4 regions of the Streptomyces phaeolivaceus genome follow, and region 1 is predicted to be linked to each of the others. Evidence: riboswitches for the same ligand, from Rfam matches in the RefSeq annotation. Region 1 holds a riboswitch; each other region holds the start of a gene.
The links. A riboswitch is a leader RNA that binds a small molecule or an ion and turns the genes downstream of it on or off. The one in region 1 is predicted to bind cyclic di-AMP.
Positions count from the first base shown of each region.

Region 2: linked by a shared signal. The riboswitch ahead of F9278_RS05770 (C40 family peptidase) and the one ahead of F9278_RS31165 (C40 family peptidase) in region 1 are both predicted to bind cyclic di-AMP.
Region 3: linked by a shared signal. The riboswitch ahead of F9278_RS18960 (transglycosylase family protein) and the one ahead of F9278_RS31165 (C40 family peptidase) in region 1 are both predicted to bind cyclic di-AMP.
Region 4: linked by a shared signal. The riboswitch ahead of F9278_RS36825 (M23 family metallopeptidase) and the one ahead of F9278_RS31165 (C40 family peptidase) in region 1 are both predicted to bind cyclic di-AMP.

Region 1 covers NZ_CP045096.1:6,707,163-6,714,440, forward strand. Annotated here, with positions in the region: gene F9278_RS31160 (NACHT domain-containing protein) at 1-2,732, shown strand, start outside; gene F9278_RS31165 (C40 family peptidase) at 2,752-3,951, opposite strand; cyclic di-AMP (ydaO/yuaA leader) riboswitch at 3,961-4,133, opposite strand; gene pcrA (DNA helicase PcrA) at 4,385-6,910, shown strand; gene F9278_RS31175 (M23 family metallopeptidase) at 7,003-7,278, opposite strand, start outside.
Region 2 covers NZ_CP045096.1:1,206,469-1,213,746, reverse strand. Annotated here, with positions in the region: gene F9278_RS05800 (adenosylmethionine--8-amino-7-oxononanoate transaminase) at 1-699, opposite strand, end outside; gene bioB (biotin synthase BioB) at 692-1,903, opposite strand; gene F9278_RS05790 (8-amino-7-oxononanoate synthase) at 2,117-3,247, shown strand; gene F9278_RS05785 (DUF397 domain-containing protein) at 3,305-3,529, opposite strand; gene F9278_RS05780 (helix-turn-helix domain-containing protein) at 3,539-4,399, opposite strand; gene F9278_RS05775 (ATP-binding protein) at 4,646-5,104, shown strand; gene F9278_RS05770 (C40 family peptidase) at 5,172-5,645, opposite strand; cyclic di-AMP (ydaO/yuaA leader) riboswitch at 5,649-5,819, opposite strand; gene F9278_RS05765 (hypothetical protein) at 6,192-6,509, opposite strand; gene F9278_RS05760 (ATP-dependent Clp protease proteolytic subunit) at 6,517-7,158, opposite strand.
Region 3 covers NZ_CP045096.1:4,052,151-4,059,428, reverse strand. Annotated here, with positions in the region: gene F9278_RS18970 (cytochrome P450 family protein) at 1-1,300, shown strand, start outside; gene F9278_RS18965 (LysM peptidoglycan-binding domain-containing protein) at 1,427-2,506, shown strand; cyclic di-AMP (ydaO/yuaA leader) riboswitch at 2,689-2,869, shown strand; gene F9278_RS18960 (transglycosylase family protein) at 2,874-3,593, shown strand; gene eno (phosphopyruvate hydratase) at 4,007-5,293, shown strand; gene F9278_RS18950 (FtsB family cell division protein) at 5,424-5,921, shown strand; gene F9278_RS18945 (DUF501 domain-containing protein) at 5,978-6,529, shown strand; gene F9278_RS18940 (Ppx/GppA phosphatase family protein) at 6,526-7,278, shown strand, end outside.
Region 4 covers NZ_CP045096.1:8,004,463-8,011,740, forward strand. Annotated here, with positions in the region: gene F9278_RS36815 (M16 family metallopeptidase) at 1-691, shown strand, start outside; gene F9278_RS36820 (M16 family metallopeptidase) at 688-2,076, shown strand; cyclic di-AMP (ydaO/yuaA leader) riboswitch at 2,302-2,475, shown strand; gene F9278_RS36825 (M23 family metallopeptidase) at 2,488-3,276, shown strand; gene F9278_RS36830 (GntR family transcriptional regulator) at 3,477-4,181, shown strand; gene F9278_RS36835 (HPr family phosphocarrier protein) at 4,363-4,644, opposite strand; gene F9278_RS36845 (bifunctional acetate--CoA ligase family protein/GNAT family N-acetyltransferase) at 4,856-7,278, shown strand, end outside.

The DNA of each region.
Region 1 (7,278 bases):
CGGCACTGCTGAAGGCGGCCTCCGTCACGGTTCTCATCGGCCTCCCGATCGGCTACGGATGGCGGGACACGCTGTCCGCGCAGGACGGGTTCTCCCTGGCGGGTGCCTGTGTGCTCTGGTTCGTGACGGTGCTTCTCCTCGGCAGCGCGTGGGGCCGCTACCGGCTGGCCCACGCCCGGCTGGCCGTCGCCGGGGAACTGCCGTGGCGATTGCAGGCGTTTCTCGACCGGGCCGCCGCGGAAGGGCTGCTGACCAGTCCGGACGGATACGGAGAGGGCTGCCACGCCTACCGGCACGAACGGGTGCGTGACGCACTCGTGGCGAGCGGCGGCGGTGACGACCCCCACCAGGACGCTGTCCGACACGTGCGCCAGGAGATCGTGGACGAGACACTCGCACAGCCGGAGGCCGTCGCCTACATCGCCTACACGGCGGATGGGGACTCGGCGGCCGAACAACGGGCGGCGGAACACATCGTCTCGTTGACCGAGAGAGCGCTCGACGACGACCTGCAGACCATCGCCGATGCCGGAGCGGAGGCGTACGGGCGTTTCCAGCAGGCACACCGCAGCATGCTCGCGGTACAGCGCAAGCCCTGGTGGGCGGGACCGGTGCTCACCTTCGTGTACGGCACGATCGCCGGCCTCGGCGTGATCTTCCTGCTGAACGCCGTGGGCCTGATGGGGATGGCCCTGGACGAGGTGGCCCTGGCATGGTTCGGGGCGGCTCTCGTCTGGCTCGGATTCCGGCAGTGGCCGACGTCGGCCGCCGCCTGGCACAGGCGTTGGGTGATTTCACCGGCGCCGGCCTTCGGCCCCCTCGTCGTGCTGTCGGTTCTGACGGGCGTCGCCCCCGATCGCCTTCCCGCCGTCGCGATGGTCTCCGCCGTGCTGACCGCACTCACCCTCCCCGTCTACCTCTACGCCCGCCCGCACGCCGCCACCCACCGCGCTCTCCGCCTCGAAGACCCCACGCGTTGGCCCGAACTCCCCGCCACCCGTTCCCGGGACGCCGCGGTCCAGGCAAGGCGTGACTGGCTGGCGGCCCTCGCCCGGGACGGTGTGATGCCGCTCCTGCGGGGCCGACTGCCGGTGGGTCGCGGCCACCAGAGCCTCAGCTTTCCCACGATCGACCCCTCCCGCCTCACCGGAATCCGCCGCTCCGACCAGTTCGTGGCCACTGAGGCGGCGCGGCAGACCGAGTACCACCTGAGGCAACTGGAGAGCGCCAGCCTCGGAGTGAGCGGGCCACGCGGGGCCGGCAAGAGCAGTCTCATGCAACGGTTCTGCGCACCCGACGCGGCGACCGCCGCCGACGACCTGCTCGTGCTGGTGCCCGCCCCGACGTCGTACGACCCGCGGGAGTTCCTGATCCACCTCTTCGCGGAGGTGTGCCGCAGGATCACCGGAGTGGAGGCGGCCGATGACGGGCCGCCCGGGACCGAGCCGACCCGCTGGAAGGCACGGGCGCAGCGGATCGGGGCGGCCTTCGCCGTGGTCGCCGGGGTGCTCACCTGCGTCGGGGCGTTCCTGTGGCCGCAGCTCACCGAACTCGGGCAGTCGTGGTCCGTGGATCGGCCGCTGCTCGTCGGAATCGGCGGAGCCGTGACCGCGGTCGTCGGTATCGGGTGGGCCCTGGTGCTCTCAGGGCGTTCCACGCGCAGGCACGAACGACGCACCGGAGCCGCGGAAGCCGCTGCCCTGCGCCATCTGCGCACCCTCCACTACCAACTGACCGTCATGCGCACCCGGACCAACCAGCTCGCGCTCCCCGCCGGCCTCCAACTCGCCGACGCGCGGCAGGTCCAGCACACGGAACAGGTGTTGACCTATCCCGAACTGGTCGCACGGTTCCGGGCGTTGCTCGATCTCGTCGCGCTGGAACGGCGCCCGCTCGGCGGCCGGGTCGTGATCGGGATCGACGAACTGGACAAACTCGGCAGCGCCGAGGAGGCCGAGCGGTTCCTGAACGACCTCAAGGTCGTCTTCGGTATTCAGGGATGCCATTTCCTGGTCGCCGTCTCCGAGGACGCGCTCACCGCGTTCGGGCGGCATGTGCTCGACGTGCGGACCGCGTTCGACAGTGCCTTCGACAAGGTCGTGGCCGTGCCGCCGCTCGACCTGGCACAGGCCCGCAGCCTGCTGGAACTGCGCGGTGTCTGGTTGCCCGAGCCCTACCTGTGGCTGTGCCAGGTGCTCTCCGGCGGGCTGCCGCGCGATCTGCTGCGTGCCGTGATGAGCCTCGCCGGTGCCAAGGCCCTGCGTGATGTCGGTGAACTCGCGCCTCTGGCCAGGGAACTGATCACCGAGGACGCGTACGCCGTACTGTCCGCGCAGTCCCGCTACGCGGCGACCCTGGCCGGTGACCACGCGCCTGCGGCCGCGCGCTGGATCGGCGAGGTCTCACAGGCGCCCGTGGACGCCGTCGAATGGGAACAACTGATCTATACGATGCCCGCGATTCCCTCGGACGAGTACGAGACCCGCCGGGCCGCGGACCAGGTCCGGTCCTATCTCGCCCTGGGCGCGACCCTTCTGCGCACCTTCACCGACAGCGACGCCTCCGATCTCGCGCAGCGCCTCGACTGGCTGCGGTCCGCCGGTCCCGGGCCCCTGGGCCGGCTCACCACCGCCCGCGCCAAGCTCGCCGCGGAACCCGACGCGGCGTGGGCGGCGGTGAACCGCTATCGGCGCGAGATACCCCGCATGCTGGAGCTGCCCGGACGGACCTGACCGGGCTGTCGCCCTGCCGTCACGCCGGTCGCACCACGCTGTGGATCGAGGACTCGCCGTCGTAGAAGACCGACTCCTCGCGGACGTATGTGCCCGGCTTGGGGGCGTGGATCATCATGCCGTTGCCGATGTAGAGGCCGACGTGGCCGATGTTGTCGTAGAAGAAGATCAGGTCGCCGGGCCTGGCGTTCGACAGGGAGACGGTGGTGCCCGTGTTGACCTGGTCGTAGGTGGTGCGGGGGAGGTCGACGCCGGCGGCCTTCCAGGCGGCCTGGGTGAGGCCGGAGCAGTCGTAGGAGCCGGGGCCGGTGGCGCCCCAGACGTACGGCTTGCCGATCTGTGCGCGGGCGCGGGCGAGGGCCTTGGCGGCCTTCGAGGCGTAGGTGGAGTCCTCGGCCGGGGCGGCGGTCTCGGTGGATGTCTCCGTGCCGGCGGAGGCCTCCTCCTGGACCGTTCCCTGGGTTCCCTGAGTCTCCTGGCTCCCCTGGGTGTTCTGGGTCGGCTGGGCTGTCGCCGTCTGCTGCCGGGTGAGTTCCTCCGCCTTGCGGTCGGCCTCCTCCTGCTCGCGCTTCTCGATCGCGGCGAGCCGGGCCTTCTCCTCGGCGGTGAGGCTGGAGAGCAGTTCACGGGCCTCGGCCAGCTTCGCCTGGACCTTGGCCTTGCTGGTCTTGAGGGCGTTCTGTGACTCGGTGAGCTGTTCGAGGCTGTCGCTCGCCTCCTGGCGCTGCTCCGTCGCCTCGGCCTGCTCGGTGACGTACGAGTCGACGGCGTCCTTCTGACGGTCCGTCAACCGGTCCATCAGCTGGTTCTGGTCGAAGTAGTCCTGCGGGTTGTCCGCCAGGAGCAGCGAGGCCTGGTCGGGGGCGGCCGCGCCGTTGCGGTACTGGGCCGCGGCGAACGAACCCAGCTCCTCCCGCGCCTCGTTGAGCTTCTCCGTGCGCTTGGCGACGGTTTCGAGGAGGGTGTCGACCTGCTTCTTCTGCTTGGTCGTCTTCTCCTTGGCCGCGTTGTAGTTCTCGGTCGCCGACCCGGCCTGGCGGTAGAGGTCGTCGACCTTCTTCTCGACTTCCTCCAGGCTCGGCCTGTCGTCGGTCGACGGCGCGGCCGTGGCCGTCTGCGAGAGCAGGGCCACGGAGGTGAGGGCGGCGGTGGCGAGAGCGGGGGTGCGGATGCCCGCGCGCGTCCGGCCGGCCGGACGCGGCTTGCGGTGCGGCGCCATGGTTCGGCGTCTCCTTCCGTTGTCCGCCTACCGAGTTAGCTGTCGGGTTCGGGCGCAAGCTTCGGAAGGTTTGCCCTACGACCCTTGCCGCGTGCGGCGGTCGGGTCGATTCACCCCAGAGGTCGGTGGGTCCCCGGCTCCGGCGCCGACGGAAGGCGTACCGGACTCGGCGGAGGCCGTGCGGCCCGGCGACGTTCGCCGGTTGGGTCGTACGGTCCTAGGGAAAAAGCTAGCCAACTCGTGTGGCCCGTGTGAAGGTTGATGTTCGATATGCCTGATACGTTTTCGTGACCTTAGCCTCTTCGGCGCGACAGACGGTAGGATCGATCGCTCACCGTCGCGCGGCGGTCGCGGTGCGTGGCGAGTGTGTACGGTTGTGAACTTCCCGGGGCGGCCTCCCGCTGTCAGTGGGGGCGCCTAGACTCGGAGAGCGATGAGCAGCCTCTTTGACGACAGCTTTCTGGCGGACCTCCAGGCCCCCCGCGGCCACGCGGAGGAACCCCCGCCGCCGCCCGAGGACGATCACGTACCGGAGCCGCTTCCGGACGATCTGTTCGGCGGGAAGTTCGACGCGCCACCGGACCGGGACGCGTACTACCGCGACGGCGCCCCCCGCCCCGCGATCGACGCGGCGGCGCTCCTGGACGGGCTGAACGAGAACCAGCGCGCGGCCGTGGTGCATGCCGGGTCCCCCCTGCTCATCGTCGCCGGCGCCGGCTCGGGCAAGACCCGGGTGCTCACCCATCGCATCGCCCATCTGCTGGGCGAGCGGCGGGTCCATCCCGGCCAGATCCTCGCGATCACCTTCACCAACAAGGCCGCCGGTGAGATGAAGGAGCGCGTCGAGCAGCTCGTCGGCCCGCGCGCCAACGCCATGTGGGTCATGACCTTCCACAGCGCGTGCGTACGGATCCTGCGCCGGGAGAGCAAGAAGCTCGGCTTCACCTCCTCCTTCTCCATCTACGACGCCGCCGACAGCAAGCGGCTGATGGCGCTCGTCTGCCGTGATCTGGACCTCGACCCGAAGCGCTTCCCGCCCAAGTCCTTCAGCGCCAAGATCTCGAACCTGAAGAACGAGCTGATCGACGAGGAGGACTTCGCCGCCCAGGCCTCCGACGGCTTCGAGAAGACCCTCGCCCAGGCCTACGCGATGTACCAGTCCCGCCTCCGCGAGGCGAACGCGCTGGACTTCGACGACCTGATCATGACGACGGTCAATCTGCTGCGCGCCTTCCCGGACGTCGCCGAGCACTACCGCCGCCGCTTCCGGCATGTCCTCGTCGACGAGTACCAGGACACCAACCATGCCCAGTACGCCCTGGTCAGAGTGCTGGTCGGCACCTCCGAGCACCCGGTCGACGTCCCGCCCAACGAGTGGGACGTACCGCCCGCCGAGCTGTGCGTCGTGGGTGACGCCGACCAGTCGATCTACGCCTTCCGCGGTGCGACCATCCGCAACATCCTCCAGTTCGAGGAGGACTACCCGGACGCGACGACGATCCTGCTGGAGCAGAACTACCGCTCCACGCAGACGATTCTGAGCGCGGCCAACGCGGTCATCGAGCGCAACGAGTCCCGCCGCCCCAAGAACCTGTGGACCAACGCGGGCGCGGGCGCCCAGATCACCGGCTATGTCGCCGACACCGAGCACGACGAGGCCCAGTTCGTCGCCGACGAGATAGACCGACTGACGGACGCGGGCGACGCGAAGGCCGGAGACGTCGCCGTCTTCTACCGGACCAACGCCCAGTCCCGTGTCTTCGAAGAGATCTTCATCCGCGTCGGCCTGCCCTACAAGGTCGTCGGCGGCGTCCGCTTCTACGAGCGCAAGGAGGTCCGGGACGTCCTCGCCTACCTGCGCGTTCTCGCCAACCCGGAGGACTCCGTCCCGCTGCGCCGCATCCTCAACGTGCCCAAGCGCGGCATCGGGGACCGCGCCGAGGCGATGATCGACGCCCTCTCGCAGCGCGAGAAGATCAGCTTCCCGCAGGCCCTGAAGCGCGTCGACGAGGCGTACGGCATGGCGTCCCGCTCGACCAACGCCGTCAAGCGGTTCAACACGCTGATGGAGGACCTGCGGACCGTCGTCGACTCCGGCGCAGGACCGGCGACCATCCTGGAGGCGGTCCTCGAACGCACCGGCTATCTCGCCGAGTTGCAGGCCTCCACCGACCCCCAGGACGAGACCCGTATCGAGAACCTCCAGGAACTCGCCGCCGTCGCCCTGGAGTTCGAGCAGGAGTCCGGGGCCGCGGCAGGCGAGGGAGAGGGCGAGGGCGAGGGCGAGGCCGTCGCGACGCCCGCCGGGCTCTCCGCCTTCCTGGAGCGGGTCGCCCTCGTCGCCGACTCCGACCAGATCCCCGACGAGGAGGAGGACGGCTCGGGCGTCATCACGCTCATGACCCTCCACACCGCCAAGGGCCTGGAGTTCCCGGTCGTCTTCCTCACCGGCATGGAGGACGGCGTCTTCCCGCACATGCGTGCCCTCGGCCAGACCAAGGAGCTGGAGGAGGAGCGCCGGCTCGCGTACGTCGGCATCACCCGCGCACGGGAACGGCTCTACCTCACCCGGTCCTCGCTACGCAGCGCCTGGGGCCAGCCCTCGTACAACCCGCCGTCCCGCTTCCTGGAGGAGATCCCGGCGACGCATCTGGAGTGGAAGCGCACGGGTGCCTCCGCGCCGGTCTCCTCGGGGCCGGCCGCCGGGGTCGTGTCCTCGCTGTCCTCGTCCCGCTCCCGTTCCTCGGCCTCCGGCGCGTCCGGCTTCGCGACCCGCCGAGGCAACGAGAAGCCGGTGGTCTCGCTCGCGGTGGGCGACCGCGTCACCCATGACCAGTTCGGCCTCGGCACGGTCGTCGGTGTCGGGGGCGCGGGCGCCAACGCGGAGGCCACGATCGACTTCGGTGACGCCAAGCCGAAGCGGCTGCTGCTGAGGTACGCGCCGGTGGAGAAGCTGTAGCCGACGGTCGTCCGGTGAGGCGACATGACTCGGGCCCCTGCTGAGCAGGGGCCCGGTCTTCGTCTTCCTTTGTCGTCCTGTGTCCGTCGCGCTTACGTCGGATCCAACCCGTGGCTGCGCAGCCACGGCAGGGGGTCGATCGCGGAGCCGCCCGCCGGGTGGACCTCGAAGTGCAGGTGCGGGCCGGTGGAGTTGCCCGAGTTGCCGGAGTAGGCGATGGTGTCGCCGGCCTTGACGGTCGTACCGGAGGCGACCTTGTACGTGGAGAGGTGGCAGTACCAGGTCTCGGTGCCGTCCTTGGCCGTCACGATGACCATGTTGCCGTAGGCGGCGTTCCACTGGGTGCGCACGGTGCCGTCGGTCGCGGC
Region 2 (7,278 bases), 5.5 Mb from region 1:
CAGATACGTGGGGGAGTGGAACCGCATCCCGCCCGCGCCCTGCACCACCGGCTCCACGATCACGGCGGCCAGTTCGTCGGCGTGCTGTTCGATCGCCGCGCGCAGCGACTCCGCGTACGACTCCTCGTACGCGGCCGGCGGCGGGTCCGTGAACACCTGCCGGGGCAGGACGCCCTGCCACAGCTCGTGCATCCCGCCCTCCGGGTCGCACACCGACATCGGCTGCCAGGTGTCCCCGTGATAGCCGCCGCGCCAGGTCAGCAGGCGCCGCTTGCCGGGGCGGCCGAGCGAACGCCAGTACTGGAGGCACATCTTGACCGCGACCTCGACCGAGACCGACCCGGAGTCGGCGAGGAAGACATGCTCCAGACCCTCGGGCGACATGTCGACAAGGTGCTTCGCGAGCCGTACGGCGGGCTCATGGGTGAGCCCGCCGAACATGACATGGCTCATCCGGCCGAGCTGCTCGCGCGCCGCCTCGTTCAGGACGGGGTGGTTGTAGCCGTGGATCGCCGACCACCACGAGGACATGCCGTCGACCAGCTCGCCCGAGCCGTCCGCGAGCTTCAGCCGGACCCCGCTCGCCGACTCCACGACGAGCGGTTCCCGCCGGCCCGGCATGGGCCCGTACGGATGCCACACATGCCGCCGGTCCAGCTCGACCAGCTCGGCCACGCTCCGGTCGGGCAGCTCAGGCATTGGGCGCGAGATCGGTTCCGGTGCCCCGACGGCGTACGGCGACCAGGTCCGTACGCGCCTCGCCCGCCGGGGTCCTGACGGCCGGCGCCTCGGCGGCGGAACCGCACACCCCGCCCCCCGCGTGCGACCCGCAACCGGCGCCCGCGCCCTCGTCCGCGTGCGACCCGCAGCCGCCCCCGGCGGAAACGGCCGCGACGTGCGCCCGGTGCTCCGGCAGTGTCACCTGGTCGGTGCCCTCCACCTCGAACCCGGCGTCCGCGATCATCTCCAGGTCGGCCTTGCCGGCCTGGCCCTCGCTGGTGAGGTAGTCGCCGAGGAAGATCGAGTTGGCCAGGTGCAGGGCGAGCGGCTGCATCGTCCGGAGATGGACCTCGCGACCGCCCGCGATCCGCACCTCGCTGTCCGGGCAGACGAACCGCACCATCGCCAGGATCCGCAGACAGCGCTGCGGGGTGAGGTTCCACTCCTTGGCGAGCGGGGTGCCCTCGAAGGGGATCAGGAAGTTCACCGGCACCGAGTCCGGGTCCAGTTCGCGCAGCGAGAAGACCACGTCGACCAGGTCCTCGTCGCTCTCGCCCATGCCCGCGATCAGCCCGGAGCACGCCGACAGTCCGGCGGCGTGCGCCTTCCGCACGGTGTCCACCCGGTCGGCGTAGGTGTGGGTGGTCGTGATCTCGCCGTAGGTCGCCTCGGACGTGTTCAGGTTGTGGTTGTACGCGTCCGCGCCCGCCTCACGCAGTCGTTCCGCCTGACCGTCGGAGAGCAGACCGAGACAGGCGCACACCTCGACGCCCTCGTTCTGATCCTTGATCGCCTTGATGGTGTCGGAGACCCGGGCCACGTCCCGGTCGGTCGGACCGCGTCCGGACGCCACCAGACAGACCCGCTTGGCGCCCCCGGCGAGCCCGGCCGCGGCGGCCTTGGAGGCCTCGTCGGGCTTGAGCCAGCTGTACTTGAGGATGCCGGCGGTGGAGCCGAGCCGCTGGGAGCAGTAGGAGCAGTCCTCGGGGCAGAGACCGGACTTGAGGTTGACCAGATAGTTCAGTTTCACCCGGCGCCCGTACCAGTGGCGGCGCACCTTCCCGGCCGCGGCCACCACGTCCAACAGCTCGTCGTCGGAGGTACCGAGAACGGCGAGCGCCTCGGCACGGCTCGGCGGCTCGCGCCGGAGCCCCTTGTCCACCAGCGTGTTCAGCAGGTCCATGAGAGCCGATCCTGTCCTACGGGACCGCTTCCGGCCAAGGAGAGTTCGGACAACAGAGTGGGATCGGCGTGTGGGTATCACCACATCGTGAGCGGTCGGCGGGGCCGTTAGTGTCTGTGCACTGCCTACAAAAGCACCGGCGGCACCGTGCACCACGGCGCCGGCCCCGCGGCCTGCCCGCGGCACACCGCCCGCCCACACCCCGGAGGACCCATGGCGTTCGGCTGGATCGACGAGCAGGCGTCGGCGCGCCGCCGCGCCGGGCTCGTACGGACCCTGCGGCCCCGCCCCGCCGACTCGCCGCTCCTGGACCTCGCGAGCAACGACTACCTCGGTCTCGCCCGGCACCCCGAGATCACCGAGGGCGCCGCGGAGGCCGCGCGGCGGTGGGGCGGCGGTGCCACCGGCTCCCGGCTCGTCACCGGCACCACCGAGCTGCACGGCGAGCTGGAGCGGGAACTCGCCGACTTCTGCGGCTTCGAGGCCGCCCTCGTCTTCTCCTCCGGCTACGCCGCCAACCTCGCCGCCGTCACCGCGCTCGCCCCGCACGGCTCCCTGATCGTCTCGGACGCGGGCAACCACGCCTCGCTCATCGACGGCTGCCGGCTGGCCCGGGGCACCACCCAGGTCGTCGCCCACGCCGACCCGGAGTCGGTCCGCAAGGCACTGGGCACGGGCGGCGGGGTGCCCGCCGTCGCCGTCTCCGACACCGTCTTCTCCGTGGACGGGGACGCCGCCCCGCTGGCCGCCCTCGCCGCCGTCTGCCGGGAGTACGGCGCCGGGCTGATCGTGGACGACGCCCACGGACTCGGCGTCCTGGGCGACGGGGGCCGGGGCGCGCCGTACGCGGCGGGGCTCGCGGGCGACCCCGACGTGGTCGTGACGGTCACGCTGTCGAAGTCGCTGGGCAGCCAGGGCGGTGCCGTCCTCGGCCCGGCCCACGTCATCGACCATCTGGTCAACGCGGCCCGGACGTTCATCTTCGACACCGGCCTCGCCCCGGCCGCGACCGGCGCGGCGCTCGCCGCGCTGCGGCTGCTGCGCCGGGAGCCGCAACGGGCCGCGCGGGCCCGTGCGGTGGCGCGGGAGCTGCACACACGGCTGACGGCGTCGGGCCATGAAGCGGTGCGGCCCGACGCCGCCGTGGTGTCCGTACGCGCGCCGTCGCCGGATCAGGCGGTCCGATGGGCGGCCAACTGCCGGGCGGCGGGTCTCGCCGTCGGCTGTTTCCGCCCACCGTCCGTGCCCGACGGCGTCTCACGGCTGCGGTTGACCGCCCGCGCGGATCTCACACAGGGGCAGATCGATCGAGCCGTGGGGATCATCGGCGATACGCGACCGTGAGTCGGCGTCCCGGCCGAGCGTCGCCACGAGCGGAAGCGCACACGCTGTCGGTGGTGGTCACCGCAGCGTGGTGATGAATCCCTCCCAGGCGTCGGGGTCGAACAGCAGGGCGGGCCCCGCCGTGTTCTTGGAGTCGCGTACGGCCACCAGACCGGCCCAGCGGCCGGGCCCGGGACGGGCCGTCTCCACGCAGTTGTTCATTCCGGTGCTGCGACTGCTGCGCAGCCATCGCACTCCGCGCAGTTCGGTACTGGTGGTTACGTTCCGAGGCAGTGCGGACATGGTGCCTCCTTACGCGCCGGTGGCTAGTCCGGCGATGTAATCCAACGAGTCCTCGGGCGAAAGGGCGTGGATCTGAAGGGCGTTGAAGGCCTCGACATACGCCTTGAGGTCTTCTTTCCGTTCGAGGTAGAGGCTACTCGTCAAGTGGTCGAGAACAACCACGTCCAGATCAGATGTGCTCCGAAACGAGAAAATTACGAAAGGGCCGGTGACGCCGATATGCGCCCCGGCAGTGAACGGGAGCACCTGCAGTCGCACTTGGGGAAGCCGCGCCGCCTCGACCAGATGGACCAGCTGCCGCGTCATGATCTCCGGGCCACCCACCTCACGTCGGAGAACGCCCTCGTCGAGCACCGCGCTCAGCCTCATCGGCGGGCTCCCGCGCAGAACCTCCTGCCGCGCGAGCCGCACCTCCACGAGCGCGTCGATTTTGTCGTCTTCCAGCCCCTCCACCGCGGCCCGGGTCACCGCCCGCGCGTACTCGGGGATCTGCAGCAGCCCCGGCACCACCGAGGTCTCCAGCGTCCGCATCCCCCCGGCCTGCGACTCCAGACTGATGAAGTCCCGGTACGTCGGCGGCAGTACGCCCCGGTACGCGTGCCACCAGTTGTGCCGCCCGCCGCCGTCCTCGGAGCCCGCCAACGCCAGGAGCAGCTCCCGTAATTCGGTGTCGTCCACCCCGTACGCGTCCAGCAGCTTGCGTACGTCCGCGGGCTTCACCCCGCTGGCGCCCGTCTCGATCCGGCTCACCTTGGACTGGTGCCAGCCCACGCGGTCGGCCGCCTCGATACTGGTGAGCGCGGAACGGGTGCGCAGCACACGCAACTCGGCACCGAGCTTGCGGCGGCGTACCGCCGGACCGTACTGCATGGGATTCTCCTTCCGCCCGGCGCGCGAAGTCGGGGTGACGACAGAGGATGGACGAAGACCCCACCCGAATACGGTCGGCCGTCGGATAGTTCACCGCTTCGAGCGACAGATATATGCATATCTTGGTGGATCGCACCCGAGACAGCCCAGGTAGTGGCAGTCTGGCGCGAAGCACCAGTCCGGGACCGTAGTCGAACCATCCGCTCCCTGTCGGACACCGGTCCCGTGGGAAAGGGACGCCTCGCCATGGCAGATCACCTGGAAGCATCCGTCACTCTGCCGAGCGATCCCGCCTCGGTGTCCGCCGCCCGGAACTACGTCGCCGGCGTGCTCGCCGAATGGGGCCTGCCGGGCGACACCGACATCGCGGAGACCGTGCGCCTGATCGTGTCCGAACTCGCCACCAACGCCGTCCAGCACACCCTGGGCCAGTCGCCCACCTTCACCGTGGACCTCGCCCTCGACCGGGACGAGCACCTGCGCATCGGCGTCACCGACAGCCATCCACGCTTCCCGAAACGACTGCCGGCCGCCGTCCAACAGGACAACGGCCGGGGCATGGTCATCATCCGCTGGCTGACCGCCGAATGCGGCGGCAGGCTGAGCGTCAGACCCACTCGGGAGGGCGGCAAGACGGTGGCGATCGAACTTCCGTGGACGGTCCCCGTGCAACCGGTCACGGCGGGCGGTCCGCAGGAGACATGAGGACCGCGATCGGCGCGCACCAGAGGCGTCGGGGGCGGCGGAGCGCTCCGCCGCCCCCGACGGTGGGTCAGCGGACCCGGCCGTACCAGACGTTCTTCGTCCAGAGCTTCTGCAGCCGGACGACGTCACCCGTCTTCGGCGAGTGCCAGATCTTTCCCTTCCCCGCGTAGATACCGACGTGATAGACGCTCGAACCGGAGTGGAGGAAGACGAGGTCTCCGAGCTTGCGGTTGCTCGCGGAGATGTGCTTCGTCTTGTTGTACTGCTGCTGAGCAGTACGGGGCAGCTTCTTGCCCGCCTTCTTGAACGAGTAGAGCGTCAGCCCTGAGCAGTCGAACCTGCCCGGACCCGTGGCGCCGTACTTGTAAGGGGAGCCCTTCTTGGAAGCCGCGACCTTGAGTGCCTTCGACGCCACTGTGGCGGCCTCGGCGCCGGATGCGGCGCCCGGGACCACGATGCTGCCGCTCACTGCGGCGATGGTGAGAGCCGAGGCCGTGCCGGCCCGGGTCAACAGCGACGGGACACGATTCAGCGCAGTCATGCGCAACCCTTCGTCAGCCGCCTGTGAAGGATGACCTGTCGGATTCGGGCTGGCGAAGTTGCCCGGCCGCTGACGCGGCTTCACCCCAAGGGCTGCTCGGCCCGGTCATGGGTTGACCGTTCCGGCGACCCGTCGTGCTTGGGTCCTCCACTCCTGCCGATGCACTCCTGTCGACCGGTCATCCGGGTAGCGGCAGGACTCGGCGTCCACCCGGATCGCCCCGCCGCTGCGGCGGGGGCTTGTCGTCAGGAAGGGATCTTGGCGCACGGACGTCCGAAAATCCCAACGGAACCATGGATTTGTGGTCTTACTCACCACTCCCCCGTTCGGGTGGACAGGGGGATTTCGGCGGGTGTGTCCAAGTGGCCGAGGAGGTCCGCACCAGCACCGGAATGGCGTGCTCCGGCCATGTACCAGGCGTGTTGCGCAACTTGACAGGTCCTTGCGACGTATGGGCCGATGGGTCGATCGCGGTAGGCCGTCCGAAGGGCGTGAAACCCGGACCGGACGCCCCGTCAGTAGTACGGCGCGCGGGCCTGGATCGGTTCAGGTCGGTGAGTCCTCCGGTTCCGGGGGCAGGGCCACCCGGCCGGCCCGCCGTTCGCCGTCGAGGACCCGCAGGGCCCGCGCGAGCGTCGGGGCGTGCACCTCGTTCTCCCCGCGCCTGTGCATCAGTTCGAGCGCCTCGCGCAGGGCGATCGCCTTCGCGACGAGCGCCTGCGCCGCACGCAACCCGCGGTAGGTGTCGCCCGGACGGGCCGGATTGATCCGGCCGAGCAGATCGACCACGTCCAGGTAACGGTCGATCAGCTCCGCCTCGGCGCGGGTGAGCGCGGGCAGCGGCGGCAGTTCGGGTGGCAGCATCCGCGCCTCACCTCGCGCCGGGGAGCGTGGGCGAGCCCTTGCGGCTCCGGATCACCCGGTCGGCCAACCCGTACGCCACCGCCGCCTCGGCGTCGAGGAACAGGTCCCGCTCGATGTCGGCGGCGATCCGCTCCGGGCCGCGCCCCGTGTGCCGGACGAGCATCTCCTCCAGCATCCGGCGGTTGCGCGTCAACTCCGCCGCCTGGATGACCAGATCACTCGTCTGCCCCTCGATCCGGTCGGTCGTCCCCGGCTGGTGGATCAGCACCCGCGCCCCCGGCAGCATGAACCGCTTGCCGGGCGTGCCCGCCGCCAGCAGCACCGCGGCGGCCGAACCCGCCTGCCCCAGACAGACGGTCTCCACATCGCAGGTGACGAACCGGATCGTGTCGTAGAGCGCCGTCATCGCGCTGAACGAGCCGCCCGGCGAATTGATGTACAGCGAGATGTCGCGGTCCGGCGCCTGGTACTCGAGATGCATGAACTGCGCCATCACGTCGTTCGCCGACGTGTCGTCGATCGGTGTCCCGAGGAACACGATCCGTTCCTCCAGCAGCTTCGAGTACGGGTCCATCGTCCGGTGACCCGCACCGGTGCGCTCGGTGAACTCGGGCAGCACATGTCGGGCCGACGGTCGGTTCGCGGGCATGGGGACGCCTCCTCTGGAACGGCTTCTGTACAGAATGTACAGGACGTACGAGGGGCTGGGGAGGGGCCCGGCGAGAGACGGCGCCCCGCGAACGGGATCTTCCGCTCGGGGCGGCGCGCG
Region 3 (7,278 bases), 2.7 Mb from region 1:
CTGGGAGTTCGCGACCGATCCGTATCCGGCGTACGCCTGGCTCCGTGAGCACGCGCCCGTGCACCGGACGCGGCTGCCCAGTGGGGTGGAGGCGTGGCTGGTCACCCGGTACGGGGACGCGAAGCAGGCGCTCGCCGACGGGCGGCTGTCCAAGAATCCGGCGCATCACGACGAGCCCGCGCACGCCAAGGGGAAGACCGGTATCCCCGGTGAGCGCAAGGCCGAGTTGATGACGCATCTGCTGAACATCGATCCGCCGGACCACACCCGGCTCCGCCGGCTCGTCTCCAAGGCGTTCACTCCCCGCCGGGTCGCCGAGTTCGCCTCCCGCGTCCAGGAGTTGACCGATCAGCTCATCGACCGGTTCGCGGAGAAGGGCGAGGCCGACCTCATCCACGAGTTCGCGTTCCCCCTCCCCATCTACGCGATCTGCGACATGCTCGGCGTCCCCCGCGAGGACCAGGACGACTTCCGGGACTGGGCGGGCATGATGATCCGGCACGGCGGCGGGCCGAGGGGCGGTGTCGCCCGGTCGGTCAAGAAGATGCGCGGCTATCTCGCCGACCTCATCCACCGCAAGCGGGAAGCGCTCACCGAGCACCCCGCCCCCGGCGAGGACCTCATCTCCGCGCTCATCCGCGCCTCCGACCACGGTGAGCACCTCACCGAGAACGAGGCCGCGGCGATGGCGTTCATCCTGCTGTTCGCCGGGTTCGAGACCACCGTCAACCTCATCGGCAACGGCACCTACGCCCTCCTCACCCACCCCGAGCAACGCGCCCGCCTCCAGGCCTCCCTGGCCGCCGGGGAGACCGAACTCCTCGAAACCGGCGTCGAGGAACTCCTCCGCTACGACGGCCCCGTGGAACTCGCCACCTGGCGCTTCGCCACCCAGCCCCTCACCATCGGCGGCCAGGACATCGCCCCCGGCGACCCCGTCCTCGTCGTCCTCGCCGCGGCCGACCGCGACCCGGCCCGTTTCGACGACCCCGACACCCTCGACCTCTCCCGCCGTGACAACCAGCACCTCGGCTACGGCCACGGCATCCACTACTGCCTCGGCGCCCCCCTCGCCCGCCTCGAAGGCCAGACCGCGCTGGCGACGCTCCTCACCCGTCTCCCCGACCTTCGACTCGCGGTGGATTCCGCCGATCTGAGATGGCGAGGAGGGCTCATCATGCGGGGATTGCGTACGCTTCCGGTCGAATTCACCCCGCGGAAGCGGTCCGTGAGCGGACCCGGGCAGCCCGTAGCACTACCTCATTCCGCGGCGGGAAGTGACACTCCCTCAAGTCTGTGATCTTCACGTGATCTACGCTGCATTAACTTGTGACAACTGATCGACTGCGGCTACGTTCACACGTCAGTGCGAAGGGGTCACCACATCCTTCACACCGGTCACTGCTGTCGTGTGAAAGGCAACCGCATGCTCTCCGGGAACGGTCGTCACCGTCGCCCCCGCCAGGCTCCGGCCCTCCTCGTCGCCGCCGGAGTGACCGGCTCGGTCATCGCGATCCCGCTCCTCGGCGCCACCGGCGCGAGCGCGGCCGACGGAACCACCTGGGACCAGGTGGCGGACTGCGAGAGCGGCGGTTCGTGGAGCGCGGACACCGGGAACGGGCGCTACGGCGGCCTCCAGTTGACCCAGGAGAACTGGAACGACTACGGCGGCCTCGACTACGCGACGACCGCCGACCAGGCCAGCCGTTCGCAGCAGATCGCGGTAGCCGAGAAGGTCCTCGCCGACCAGGGCGTCGGCGTCTGGTCCACCTGCGGACTGCTCCACAACCTCGGCGGCGACTCCGGTTCCGCCGACGTGGACACGGGCGTCACGGACGACTCGACGAATTCACGCGATTCATCCAGTTCGTCTGATTCCTCCGGTTCATCCAAATCATCCGGTTCGGCCGATGGGGGCGACTCAAGCGGATCGAGCGGCTCAAGCGGCTCGGGCAACTCGAACGATTCGGCGAAGTCGGGTGATTCGGATGATTCCGCCGAACCCGGTACGTCGAGCGACTCGCCCTCCGAGGACTTCGACGGTTCCGCGAAGGCCGAGACCGGCACCGGCTCGGACGGCTCCACGGACTCCGAGAGCACCGAATCGGACAAGTCGCCACAGTCCGACAGCTCTTCGGTCGCCGAGGGCGGCGAGGACGGCGAGGACGGCGAAGGCGGCACCGGCCGTCACCGCGGCGCCAGCGCCGACGAGAGCGCCGGCGCCGAGGCCGGTGCCGGCGAGGGCGCGGCCGACGACTCCCGCGCCACCGACTCCGCGCCCTCCGGCCGTCACGCCTCCCGTGGCGGCGACACGGCGCGCGAGGGCGCGGACGGCGCGTACACCGTCCAGGTCGGCGACAGCCTGACGGGCATCGTGAACTCGCTCGGCCTGGACGGCGGGTGGCGCGGGCTGTACGCGGAGAACCGGGACACGGTCGGAACTGACCCGGACCTTATCCTTCCCGGTCAGACCCTCGAAGTCGGTGCCGAAACGGGCGAAAAGTAGCGGCAGTTCGGGTCATGGTTCGCCCTTGAATGCCCGTTTTGATCTATGTGGGAGATGAATCACAGACCCCCTGATCGTCTTTGAAATCCGGCGAATCACATGCCTACGGTCGTGACCGCTCGCCACAGCGGGCCCCTGCGGTCGGTACGCCGAATCCTGCCAACGGCCGCAAGGAACAGTCGTCGCGTCAAGCGCCGTAGGCAGGAGCGGGGGACCCAAGGTAAGTGCCGCGCCCAGCGATTCACGCTGGACCGGCTCGGGGTGAAGCCGCGTGACGTGAGCCGAGAGGTGAGCGTGCGCGGCCGGGCAACTCAACCGGCCCGAACCCGACAGCTCACCTCGCAGGCGTCGGTGAGGGGATCACTCCATGCTGTTTTCCAGCAAGGGCAAGCACCGTCGCCCGTCCAAGGCCGCTCGCGCCATCGCCGTCGCCGGTGTCACCGGCGCCGCCGCCATCGCCGCCCCGCTGATGGTCGCCGGCAGCGCCTCCGCCGCCACCGCCTCCGAGTGGGACACCGTCGCCCAGTGCGAGTCCGGCGGCAACTGGTCCATCAACACCGGCAACGGCTACTACGGCGGCCTGCAGTTCTCCGCCTCCACGTGGGCCGCCTACGGCGGTACGCAGTACGCCTCCACCGCCGACCAGGCGAGCAAGGCCCAGCAGATCGCGATAGCCGAGAAGGTCCTCGCGGGCCAGGGCAAGGGTGCCTGGCCGGTCTGCGGCACCGGCCTGTCCAGCGCCTCGTACGACGGCGCCGCCGCCTCCAGCGGCAACTCGGACTCCGGCTCCTCCGCGCAGCAGAACACCCAGCAGAACACCCAGCAGAACTCGCGGGAGAGCACCAAGAAGAGCACCGAGGACACTCGCGCCTCCCGCTCCTCCGAGCGCGCCACCGTCGAGACCCCGACCGGCAAGAAGGTCAAGAAGGGCGACGGCGAGTACAAGGTCGTCAAGGGCGACACCCTCAGCGCCATCGCCGAGAAGAAGAACGTCAAGGGTGGCTGGGAGAAGCTCTTCGAGCTGAACAAGGACATCATCGACGACGCCGACTTCATCTACCCGGGCCAGCAGCTCCACCTGAGCTGACCCGTCGTGGCCCGTGAGGGGGGGGCCGGCAGGGCCGAAAAATCTGGCCGCTCCCCAGCTGAACCACAGCCCGCTCACATCCGTGTCCTCCATAGTGAAGACCTCGTGAGGGCCGTCCCCCCGTCCCCACGGGCTCCCCGCCCCGGTGCGCATTCCCCCGTACGCACCGGGGCGGGGCTTTTTCCTGCCCGCCTCCCGGGCCTCTCCCTCTCCCTCTCCCTCTCCCTCTTTCTGCCCTCTCCCTCTTTCTGTTCACTTTCTCGCCCACCCCCCTTTGTTCCGAGCTGAAACAATAGGTACCGTCTGTCTGTCCACGGGACGGTCGGTCGGCTGCCGACGGCCCGGGGGCGGTTAGGCTCTAGTCGCAAGGCCCAAGCGGCCCCGCACAACCAGCGTCACATCCCATGAAGGAGATGCTCGTGCCGTCCATCGACGTCGTCGTAGCCCGGGAAATCCTCGACTCGCGAGGCAACCCCACCGTCGAGGTCGAGGTCGGCCTCGACGACGGCAGCACGGGTCGTGCCGCCGTTCCGTCCGGCGCCTCCACCGGCGCCTTCGAGGCCATCGAGCTGCGCGACGGTGACCCCAACCGCTACCTCGGCAAGGGTGTCGAGAAGGCCGTCCTCGCCGTCATCGAGCAGATCGGCCCGGAGCTGGTCGGCTACGACGCCACCGAGCAGCGCCTCATCGACCAGGCCATGTTCGACCTGGACGCCACCGACAACAAGGGCTCCCTCGGCGCCAACGCCATCCTCGGCGTCTCCCTCGCCGTCGCCCACGCCGCCTCCGAGGCGTCCGACCTGCCGCTGTTCCGCTACCTCGGTGGCCCGAACGCGCACCTGCTGCCCGTCCCGATGATGAACATCCTCAACGGCGGATCCCACGCGGACTCCAACGTCGACATCCAGGAGTTCATGATCGCCCCGATCGGCGCGGAGTCCTTCTCCGAGGCCCTGCGCTGGGGCGCCGAGGTCTACCACACCCTCAAGAAGGTGCTGAAGACCAAGGGCCTGTCCACCGGCCTCGGCGACGAGGGCGGCTTCGCCCCGAACCTGGAGTCCAACCGCGCCGCGCTCGACCTCATCATCGAGGCCATCAAGCAGGCCGGTTACGTCCCCGGTGAGCAGATCGCGCTCGCGCTCGACGTCGCCGCGTCCGAGTTCTACAAGGACGGCAAGTACGAGTTCGAGGGCAAGTCCCGCTCGGCCGCCGAGATGACGGAGTACTACGAGGAGCTGGTCTCCGCGTACCCGCTCGTCTCCATCGAGGACCCGCTGTACGAGGACGACTGGGCCGGCTGGAACGTCATCACCCAGAAGCTGGGCGACAAGGTCCAGATCGTCGGCGACGACCTCTTCGTCACCAACCCCGAGCGCCTCGCCCGCGGCATCGAGGAGGGCTCGGCCAACGCCCTGCTCGTCAAGGTCAACCAGATCGGCTCGCTGACCGAGACCCTGGACGCCGTCGAGATGGCCCAGCGCAACGGCTTCAAGTGCATGATGTCCCACCGCTCCGGCGAGACCGAGGACGTCACCATCGCCGACCTCGCCGTCGCCGTGAACTGCGGCCAGATCAAGACCGGCGCCCCGGCCCGCTCGGACCGCGTCGCCAAGTACAACCAGCTGCTGCGCATCGAGGAGATCCTCGACGACGCCGCGGTCTACGCCGGCCGCTCCGCCTTCCCCCGCTTCAAGGGCTGACACCGGCAGAACGGCAAGTAGGAAGCGTCGTACGTACGTCCCCGTACTCGGTCCCGTACCGTGTGCGGGGACGTTGCAATGCGCGCGCGTATGACTTTCGCCGGACGCACAGGAGAAGGGGAAGCGGGACATGGCCGTGAAGGACCGGGACCGGGACCGTTTCTCCACCGCGACCCGGCTGAAGGTGCTCGGTGAGCAGACGGCCGCCCGGGTCTACCGCTCCCAGACCAAGCGCCAGGCCCGCCGCTCCCGGCTGACCGGCCGGGCCGCGCTGCTCGCCCTCGTCCTCTGCTCGATGATCGTGGCGCTCGCCTATCCCATAAGGCAGTACGTCTCCCAGCGCGCCGAGATCGCCGACACGCAGCGGCAGCGGCAGGAGGCGCGCGAGCGGGTCGAGGAGTTGCGCGACCTCAAGGCGCGCTGGAAGGACGACGCGTACGCCGAGCAGCGCATCCGGGAGCGGCTGCACTATGTGATGCCGGGCGAGACCGGCTACACCATGATCGACCCGGACGCGGCGAAGCAGTCCCGTACGACACAGGGGGCGGCCGACCGTCCCTGGTACACCAATGTCTGGGACGGGGTCGACAAGGCCGACGCCGCCGACAGCCGAACGGGCACCCCGTGATCGTCGCCCCGTGACCGTGAACCGATGAGCCACACCGAGGACTTGAGTAGCAGGTTATGCAGACCCCTCCGCCGCCCACCCCGCGCACCGAGCCGACCGACGCCGATGTCGAGGCCTTCCAGCAGCAGTTGGGCCGTCCGCCGCGCGGGCTGCGCGCGATCGCGCACCGCTGTCCCTGCGGTCAGCCGGACGTCGTCGAGACGGCGCCGCGCCTGCCGGACGGTACGCCCTTTCCCACGACGTACTACCTGACGTGCCCGCGCGCGGCCTCCGCGATCGGCACGCTGGAGGCGAACGGCGTGATGAAGGAGATGACGGAACGCCTGGCGACCGACCCCGAACTGGCCGCCGCCTACCGGGCCGCGCACGAGGACTACCTCGCCCGCCGCGACGAGATCGAGGTCCTGGAGGGCTTCCCGAGCGCGGGCGGCATGCCGGACCGGGTGAAGTGCCTGCACGTCCTCGTCGGGCACTCGCTGGCCGCCGGGCCGGGCGTCAACCCGCTGGGCGACGAGGCGATCGAGATGCTGCCGGAGTGGTGGGCGAAGGGCCCCTGCGTGGTGCCGGCGTCGTCGCCCGAGAAGACCGGGCAGGAGGACGCCCGGTGACCCGGGTCGCCGCCGTCGACTGCGGTACGAACTCCATCCGCCTCCTGGTCGCCGACGCTGACCCTGCCACCGGCGAACTCGTCGAGCTGGACCGGCGGATGACCATCGTCCGGCTCGGCCAGGGCGTCGACCGTACGGGGCGGCTGGCCCCCGAGGCGCTGGAGCGGACCTTCGCGGCCTGCCGGGAGTACGCGGCCGTCATCAAGGAACTGGGCGCCGAGCGGGTCCGCTTCGTGGCCACCTCCGCCTCCCGCGACGCCGAGAACCGGGACGACTTCGTCCGCGGGGTGTCCGACATCCTGGGCGTCGAGCCCGAGGTGATCTCCGGCGACCGGGAGGCCGAGTTCTCCTTCACCGGCGCCACCAGGGAACTGACCGGCCGCACCGACCTCACCCGGCCGTATCTGGTGGTGGACATCGGCGGCGGCTCCACCGAGTTCGTCGTCGGCGACGACCATGTGCGCGGCGCCCGCTCCGTGGACATCGGCTGCGTCCGGCTGACCGAGCGGCACCTCGTACGGGACGGCGAGGTCGTCGACCCGCCCGCGCCGGAGCAGATCGCCGCGATCCGCGCCGACATCGAGGCCGCGCTCGACCTCGCCGAGCGGAGCGTGCCGCTGCGCGAGGCGCACACCCTGGTCGGGCTGGCCGGATCGGTCACCACCCTCTCCTCGATCGCCCAGGACCTGCCCGCGTACGACTCGGCGGCCATCCACCACTCCCGGATCCCCTACGACCGGGTCCGCGAG
Region 4 (7,278 bases), 1.3 Mb from region 1:
CGCGCCCCGTGACGGCGCCCTGCCCGACGTCATGGGCGAGCAGCTGCGCGAGGTCGTCGAGGAGAACGTCCCCGCGCGCGCGTTGATGGCCTCCTACCGGCTGCCGGAGGACGGCACGCGCGCGTGCGACGCGGCCGACCTGGCGCTCACGATCCTCGGCGGCGGCGAATCGTCCCGCCTGTACAACCGGCTCGTCCGCCGTGACCGCACGGCCGTGACGGCCGGGTTCGGTCTGCTGCGGCTGGCCGGCGCGCCCTCCATGGCCTGGATGGACGTGAAGACCTCCGGTGACGTCGAGGTCCCCGTCATCGAGGCAGCCGTCGACGAGGAGCTCGCCCGGTTCGCCGCCGAGGGCCCGACGGCGGAGGAGATGGAGCGCGCCCAGGCCCAGTTGGAGCGCGAGTGGCTGGACCGGCTCGGCACGGTCGCGGGCCGCGCCGACGAACTGTGCCGGTACGCGGTCCTGTTCGGCGACCCGAAGCTCGCCCTCACCGCCGTCGACCGCGTCCTGGAGGTGACGGCCGACGAGGTCCAGGAGATCGCCAAGGCGCGCCTGCGGCCCGACAACCGCGCGGTGCTCGTGTACGAGCCCGTCGCCGGCGAGGACGACACCGAAGAGGCCGCCGAAGACGGAGCCACCGCGGCCGAGGCCGCCGAAACCACCGACGAGACCGAGGAGTCGGCGAAGTGACCGAGCTCGCGACCATGGACTTCCACCCGCAGCCCCAGGCCGGCGAAGCCCGCCCCTGGGCGTTCCCGGCGCCCGAGCGCGGCACCCTGGACAACGGCCTGACCGTGCTGCACTGCCACCGCCCCGGCCAGCAGGTCGTCGCCGTCGAGGTCGTCCTCGACGCGCCCCTGGACGCCGAACCGGCCGGCCTCGACGGTGTCGCCACCATCATGACGAGGGCGTTCTCCGAGGGCACCGACAAGCACACGGCCGAGGAGTTCGCCGCCGAGCTGGAGCGCTGCGGCGCCACCCTCGACTCGCACGCCGACCACCCCGGCGTCCGGCTCTCCCTCGAAGTGCCCGTGTCGCGGCTGGAGAAGGCCCTGGGCCTGCTCGCCGACGCCCTGCGGGCACCCGCGTTCGAGGACAGCGAGATCGAGCGGCTGGTGGCCAACCGGCTCGACGAGATCCCGCACGAGACCGCCAACCCGGGCCGCCGGGCCGCCAAAGAGCTCTCCCGGCAGCTGTTCCCGGCCACGTCCCGGATGTCGCGGCCCCGCCAGGGCACCGAGGAGACCGTCGAGGGCATCGACTCCGCGGCCGTACGCGCCTTCTACGAGCGGCATGTGCGTCCCGCGACGGCCACCGCCGTGATCGTCGGCGACCTCACCGGGGTCGACCTCGACGCGCTGCTCGGCGACACCCTGGGCGCCTGGACGGGCTCCCCGGCCAAGCCGAGCGTCGTGCCGTCGGTGAGCGCCGACGACACCGGGCGTGTGATCATCGTGGACCGTCCCGGCTCCGTGCAGACCCAGTTGCTCATCGGCCGGGTGGGCGCCGACCGGCACGACCGTGTGTGGCCGGCCCAGGTGCTCGGCACCTACTGCCTCGGCGGCACCCTCACCTCCCGGCTGGACCGCGTCCTGCGCGAGGAGAAGGGCTACACCTACGGGGTGCGCGCGTTCGGCCAGGTGCTGCGCTCGGCGTCCGACGGCTCCGGTGTCGCGATGCTCGCCATCAGCGGCTCGGTGGACACCCCGAACACCGGTCCGGCGCTGGACGATCTGTGGACGGTTCTGCGCACGCTGGCGGCCGAGGGCCTGACCGACGCCGAACGCGATGTCGCCGTACAGAACCTGGTGGGGGTCGCCCCCCTCAAGTTCGAGACGGCCGCGGCCGTGGCGGGCACGCTGGCCGACCAGGTCGAGCAGTACCTGCCGGACGACTACCAGTCGACGCTGTACCGCCAACTCGCCGCGACCGGCACCGTGGAGGCCACCGCCGCCGCCGTGAGCGCCTTCCCGGTGGACCGTCTGGTGACCGTCCTCGTCGGGGACGCCGCGCAGATCGAGGAGCCGGTCAGGGCCCTCGGAATCGGTGAAGTCACGGTCGTACCGGCCGAGTAGAAGCCGAGCGGAGGCCGAGGAGAAACCGGACAGAAGGACGCGTGTCCGTGGGGCCCTGGTGACTGAAGAGTCACCAGGGCCCTTGTTTGTCCGTATTGATGGCGGAGGTTGTGTGTCTGACCTGTGGCGTACTTAACAAATCCTGTGATCCGTTTGTTATTTCGAAGACGACGCACTTAGCGTCAGTCCGGCTGTTCGTCAGAAGTTCGCCGCAGCCGCGGCACCGGACAGTCATCGCCGAGTCCCCGCATGGCGCGAGCCAGGGGAGCCGGGGACCCACCGAAGTCCCTGGGGTGAATCGGGTGCCCTTCGCGAGCGACGCGAAACGGGGGGCAGCCGTAGGAGACCTTCCTGCTCCGAACCCGTCAGCTAACCCGGTAGGCGAGAGGGAAGGAAAGGACCAGCCACTTCATGGCGTTCACCCGCGCCCCCGGGAAGCACCGCCGTCCCGGCCGTGTGCAGCGCACGACCACGAGGAACGTGGGCGTAGCCGCTCTCACCACCACCGGTGTCATCGGCACCCTGGCCGCTCCCGCGCTCGCCGCGGAGGAGCCCGCAGTCGAGCAGACCGGCCTGAACCAGATCATCGTCCTCGGCGACACGGTCGCCGACCAGGTCGACGCCCAGGCCGTCGCGCAGCAGCAGGCCGCCGAGGTGGCCGCGGTCAAGAAGAAGGCGCAGGAGGAGGCCCGCAAGGCCGCCGCCGAGAAGGCCGAGCAGGAACGTGCCGCCGCCAAGGAGCGCGAGGAGATCAAGGCCCGTGCCGCCCGCGCGGCCGAGCGCGAGCGCCTCAACGCCTATGTCGCCCCCATCAGCGGCTCCTACATCTCCACCGGCTACAAGGCCGGCGGTGCCGTCTGGTCCTCCGGCAGCCACACCGGCGTCGACTTCCACGCCGCGTCCGGCACCACCGTCCTCGCGGTCGGCGCCGGCACCGTCGTCGAGGCGGGCTGGGGCGGGGCGTACGGCAACAACATCGTCATCAAGATGAACGACGGCACGTACACCCAGTACGGCCACCTGTCGTCCATCGGCGTCTCCGTCGGTCAGACCGTCACCCCCGGCCAGCAGATCGGCCTCTCCGGGGCGACCGGCAACGTCACCGGCCCCCATCTGCACTTCGAGGCCCGGACGACGGCCGAGTACGGCTCGGACATCGACCCCGTCGCGTACTTGCGCTCGCACGGCGTGAACGTCTGACGGACCCACCGCTTCCCAGGAGGCCCCGGCTCACCGAGCCGGGGCTTTCCCTGTTGTGCGAACCTCTTGTGACGCACCTCCTGTCCAAAAAATATCCCTGGATTCCGGTCCGCCATCGGAAATTCCGGCTCACTGCAATAGAGTCGCTGGAACACACGTCAATCATCGACGTTTCACGGGGATTAAGGCGGAGGTCGGTCATGCGTATTCCGGCGCACTCGGTATGCACGGCGATCCGTGATGACATCGTCGCGGGTGTCTACGAGCGCGGCAGCCGTCTCACCGAGGAACTGCTCGCCCGCCGCTACGGCGTCAGCCGGGTCCCCGTGCGCGAGGCGCTGCGCACCCTGGAGGCCGAGGGGTTCGTGGTGACCCGGCGGCACGCGGGCGCGTGCGTCGCCGAGCCGACCGAGCAGGAGGCCGCCGACCTGCTGGAGATGCGCATGCTGCTGGAGCCGCTGGGCGCCGCCCGCGCCGCCCAGCGGCGCACCGAGGCGCACCTCAAGGTGTTGCGCGGCCTGGTCAGACTGGGCCAGGAGCGGGCCAGGAGGGGCACCAGCGAGGATCTGCGCTCCCTGGGCGGCTGGTTCCACGAGACGCTCGCACAGGCGTCCGGCAGCCCCGCCCTGACCTCGACACTCGCCCAGCTGCGGCACAAGATCGCCTGGATGTACGCGGTCGAGGCGCCTGCCAACCCCGTGGAGTCCTGGGCGGAGCACGGCGGCATCGTGGACGCCGTCGCGCGCGGCGACAGCGACCGGGCCCGGACCATCACGTCCGTGCACACCGAGCGCGCCACCGCCGCGCACCGGCTCCGATTTCCGGGCGGGGCCGCCGGGGCGGAGCGCGCCGACCGTGTGAGGACTTCGCAACACCCCGTAAACACACCGAGTCTGCGGCATTAACACGGGAGCCGTATACAAAGAGGGAAGAATTCCGTGGGGCATTTTTTCGGCTGCCCGCAGAACGGAAAAAGGACGTAAATGCGAAGGGCCCGCCCGATAAATCGGACGAGCCCTTCGTCATGTGTGCGGGTGGTGCGTGCGGGCAGCCTTTCAGGCCTTTCCGCTTCGGTTGCCCGGTCGCTCAGACCGTCTCGGGGAGTTCTTCGAGCCCCTCGGCGACGAGCTTCGCCAGACGGTCGAGCGCGACGTCCGCGCCCTCGGCGTCGGAGGCGAGCACGATCTCCTCGCCGCCCTGGGCGCCGAGGCCCAGGACCGCCAGCATGGAGGCGGCGTTGACGGGGTTCCCGTCGGCCTTGGCGATCGTCACGGGGATACCGGAGGCCGTGGTGGCCCGGACGAAGATGGATGCGGGGCGGGCGTGGAGGCCCTCGGCCCAGCCGACGTTGACGCGGCGCTCAGCCATGTTGATGCTGCCCTTCAGGTGTGTCGGGTGTTGCAGAGAGGTCTAGACCGGGTTGTCTAGACCAGTTTCCCATATGGGGCGACGTACCGGAACGGGCCCACGGCCTGACCACGAACCGGCTGTCGCGCTTGTGTTGTGCTCGTCCTGCCTCTGTCGTGCCTCCCCAGGCTGCCCCGCGCCGCATGCGTACGCGAGCCGTACTCTGGGGCCCATGCAGACCTCGTCGGACCGGCACGAGTACCCCGCCCACTGGGAGGCCGACGTGGTGCTGCGCGACGGCGGCACCGCACGCATCAGGCCCATCACGGTCGATGACGCCGAGCGTCTTGTCAGCTTCTATGAGCAGGTCTCGGACGAGTCGAAGTACTACCGCTTCTTCGCGCCCTACCCTCGCCTGTCCGCCAAGGACGTCCACCGCTTCACTCACCACGACTTCGTGGACCGGGTGGGGCTCGCCGCCACGGTGGGCGGCGAGTTCATCGCCACCGTACGCTACGACCGCATCGGCGCCGACGGGATGGCCGCCTCCGCCCCCGCCGACGAGGCCGAGGTCGCCTTCCTCGTGCAGGACGCCCACCAGGGCCGCGGTGTCGCCTCCGCCCTCCTCGAACACATCGCCGCCGTCGCCCGCGAACGTGACATCCGACGCTTCGCCGCCGAGGTGCTCCCCGCCAACAGCAAGATGATCAAGGTGTTCACGGACGCCGGGTACCAGCAGAAGCGCAGCTTCGAGGACGGCGTCGTCCGACTGGAGTTCGACCTGGAGCCCACCGACCGCTCCCTCGCCGTGCAGCGCGCCCGGGAGCAGCGGGCCGAGGCCAGATCCGTCCAGCGGCTGCTGGCCCCCGGCTCGGTCGCCGTCGTCGGCGCCGGGCGCACGCCGGGCGGAGTGGGCCGCGGCCTGCTCGCCAACCTCAAGGACGCCGGCTTCACCGGGCGGCTGTACGCGGTGAACAAGGCCCTCGGGGCGGACGAGAAGGAACTCGACGGGGTGCCCGCGCACCGCTCCGTCACCGACATCGAGGGCCCCGTCGACCTCGCGGTCGTCGCCGTCCCCGCCGCCTACGTCCCCGAGGTCGTCGCCGAGTGCGGTGAGCACGGGGTGCAGGGGCTCGTGGTCGTCTCCGCCGGGTACGCCGAGAGCGGCCCCGCCGGGCGCGAGCGCCAGCGCGAACTGGTCCGCCAGGCCCGCACGTACGGCATGCGCATCATCGGCCCCAACGCCTTCGGGATCATCAACACCGCCCCCGACGTACGGCTCAACGCCTCGCTCGCCCCCGAGACCCCGCGCTCCGGACGCATCGGCCTGTTCGCCCAGTCCGGCGCCATCGGCATCGCGCTGCTCTCCCGGCTGCACCGGCGCGGGGGAGGGGTCACCGGCGTCACGGGCGTCTCCACCTTCGTGTCGTCCGGCAACCGCGCGGACGTGTCCGGCAACGACGTCCTGCAGTACTGGTACGAGGACCCGGACACCGATGTCGTCCTCATGTATCTGGAGTCCATCGGCAACCCGCGCAAGTTCACCCGCCTCGCCCGGCGCACGGCGGCGGTCAAGCCGCTCGTGGTGGTGCAGGGGGCGCGCCACGGTTCCGCGCCCCTGGGGCACGCCGTGCGCGCCACCCAGCTGCCCCACACCACCGTGTCCGCGCTGCTGCGCCAGGCCGGGGTGATCCGGGTCGACACGATCACCGAGCTGGTCGACGCGGGGCTGCTGCTCGCCCGGCAGCCGCTGCCGGCGGGGCCGCGGGTGGCGATCCTGGGGAACTCCGAGTCGCTGGGGCTGCTGACGTACGACGCGTGCCTCTCCGAGGGGCTGCGCCCGCTGCCCCCGCTGGATCTGACGACCGGGGCCTCGGCACGGGACTTCCACGCGGCGCTGTCCCGGGCGCTCGCGGACGACTCGTGCGACGCGGTGGTGGTGACGGCGATACCGGCGCTGGGGGAGGCGTCGCCGGGGGACGCGGCGCTGGCGGAGGCGCTGCGGAGCGCCGTCGCGGGGAAGCCGTCGAAGCCGGTGCTCGTGGTGCACGTCGAGCTGGGGGGCTTGGCCGAAGCGCTGTCCGCCGCGGCCAGTACCGCACCACAGGTCGGCGAGAAGGCGCCCGGCGCTGTCGGCGGTGCCCACCCTCCCCCACTCTCGGCTGCGGAACGACTGCCCACCGAGGGACAGGAAGCGTCACCACCCCTTCCTGCCGAAGCACACCTCATCCCCGCCTACCCCGCCGCCGAGCGAGCCGTGCGGGCCCTCTCCGAAGCCGTGCACTACGCCCAGTGGCGACGGGAGGCGGCGGAGCCGGGGCGGGTGCCGGAGTTCGAGGACATCGACGAGAAGGGGGCGGCCGAGCAGATCGACGCGGCGCTGGCCGGGGGCGCGGGGCTCACGCTCGGCGCGCAGGAGACGGGCGCGCTGCTCGGTCGGTACGGCATCCACCCGCGGCAGGCGCGCCCCGCGCCCACACCCGACGAGGCGGCGAGCGCGGCGGCGGCCGTCGGCTACCCCGTGGCGCTCAAGACGACCGCCCCGCACCTGCGACACCGGGCCGACCTGGGCGGCGTACGCCTCGATCTCGCCGACGAGGAGCAACTGCGGCGGGCGTACGCGGAGTTGACGGAGCTGTTCGGCGGGCCGGAGGA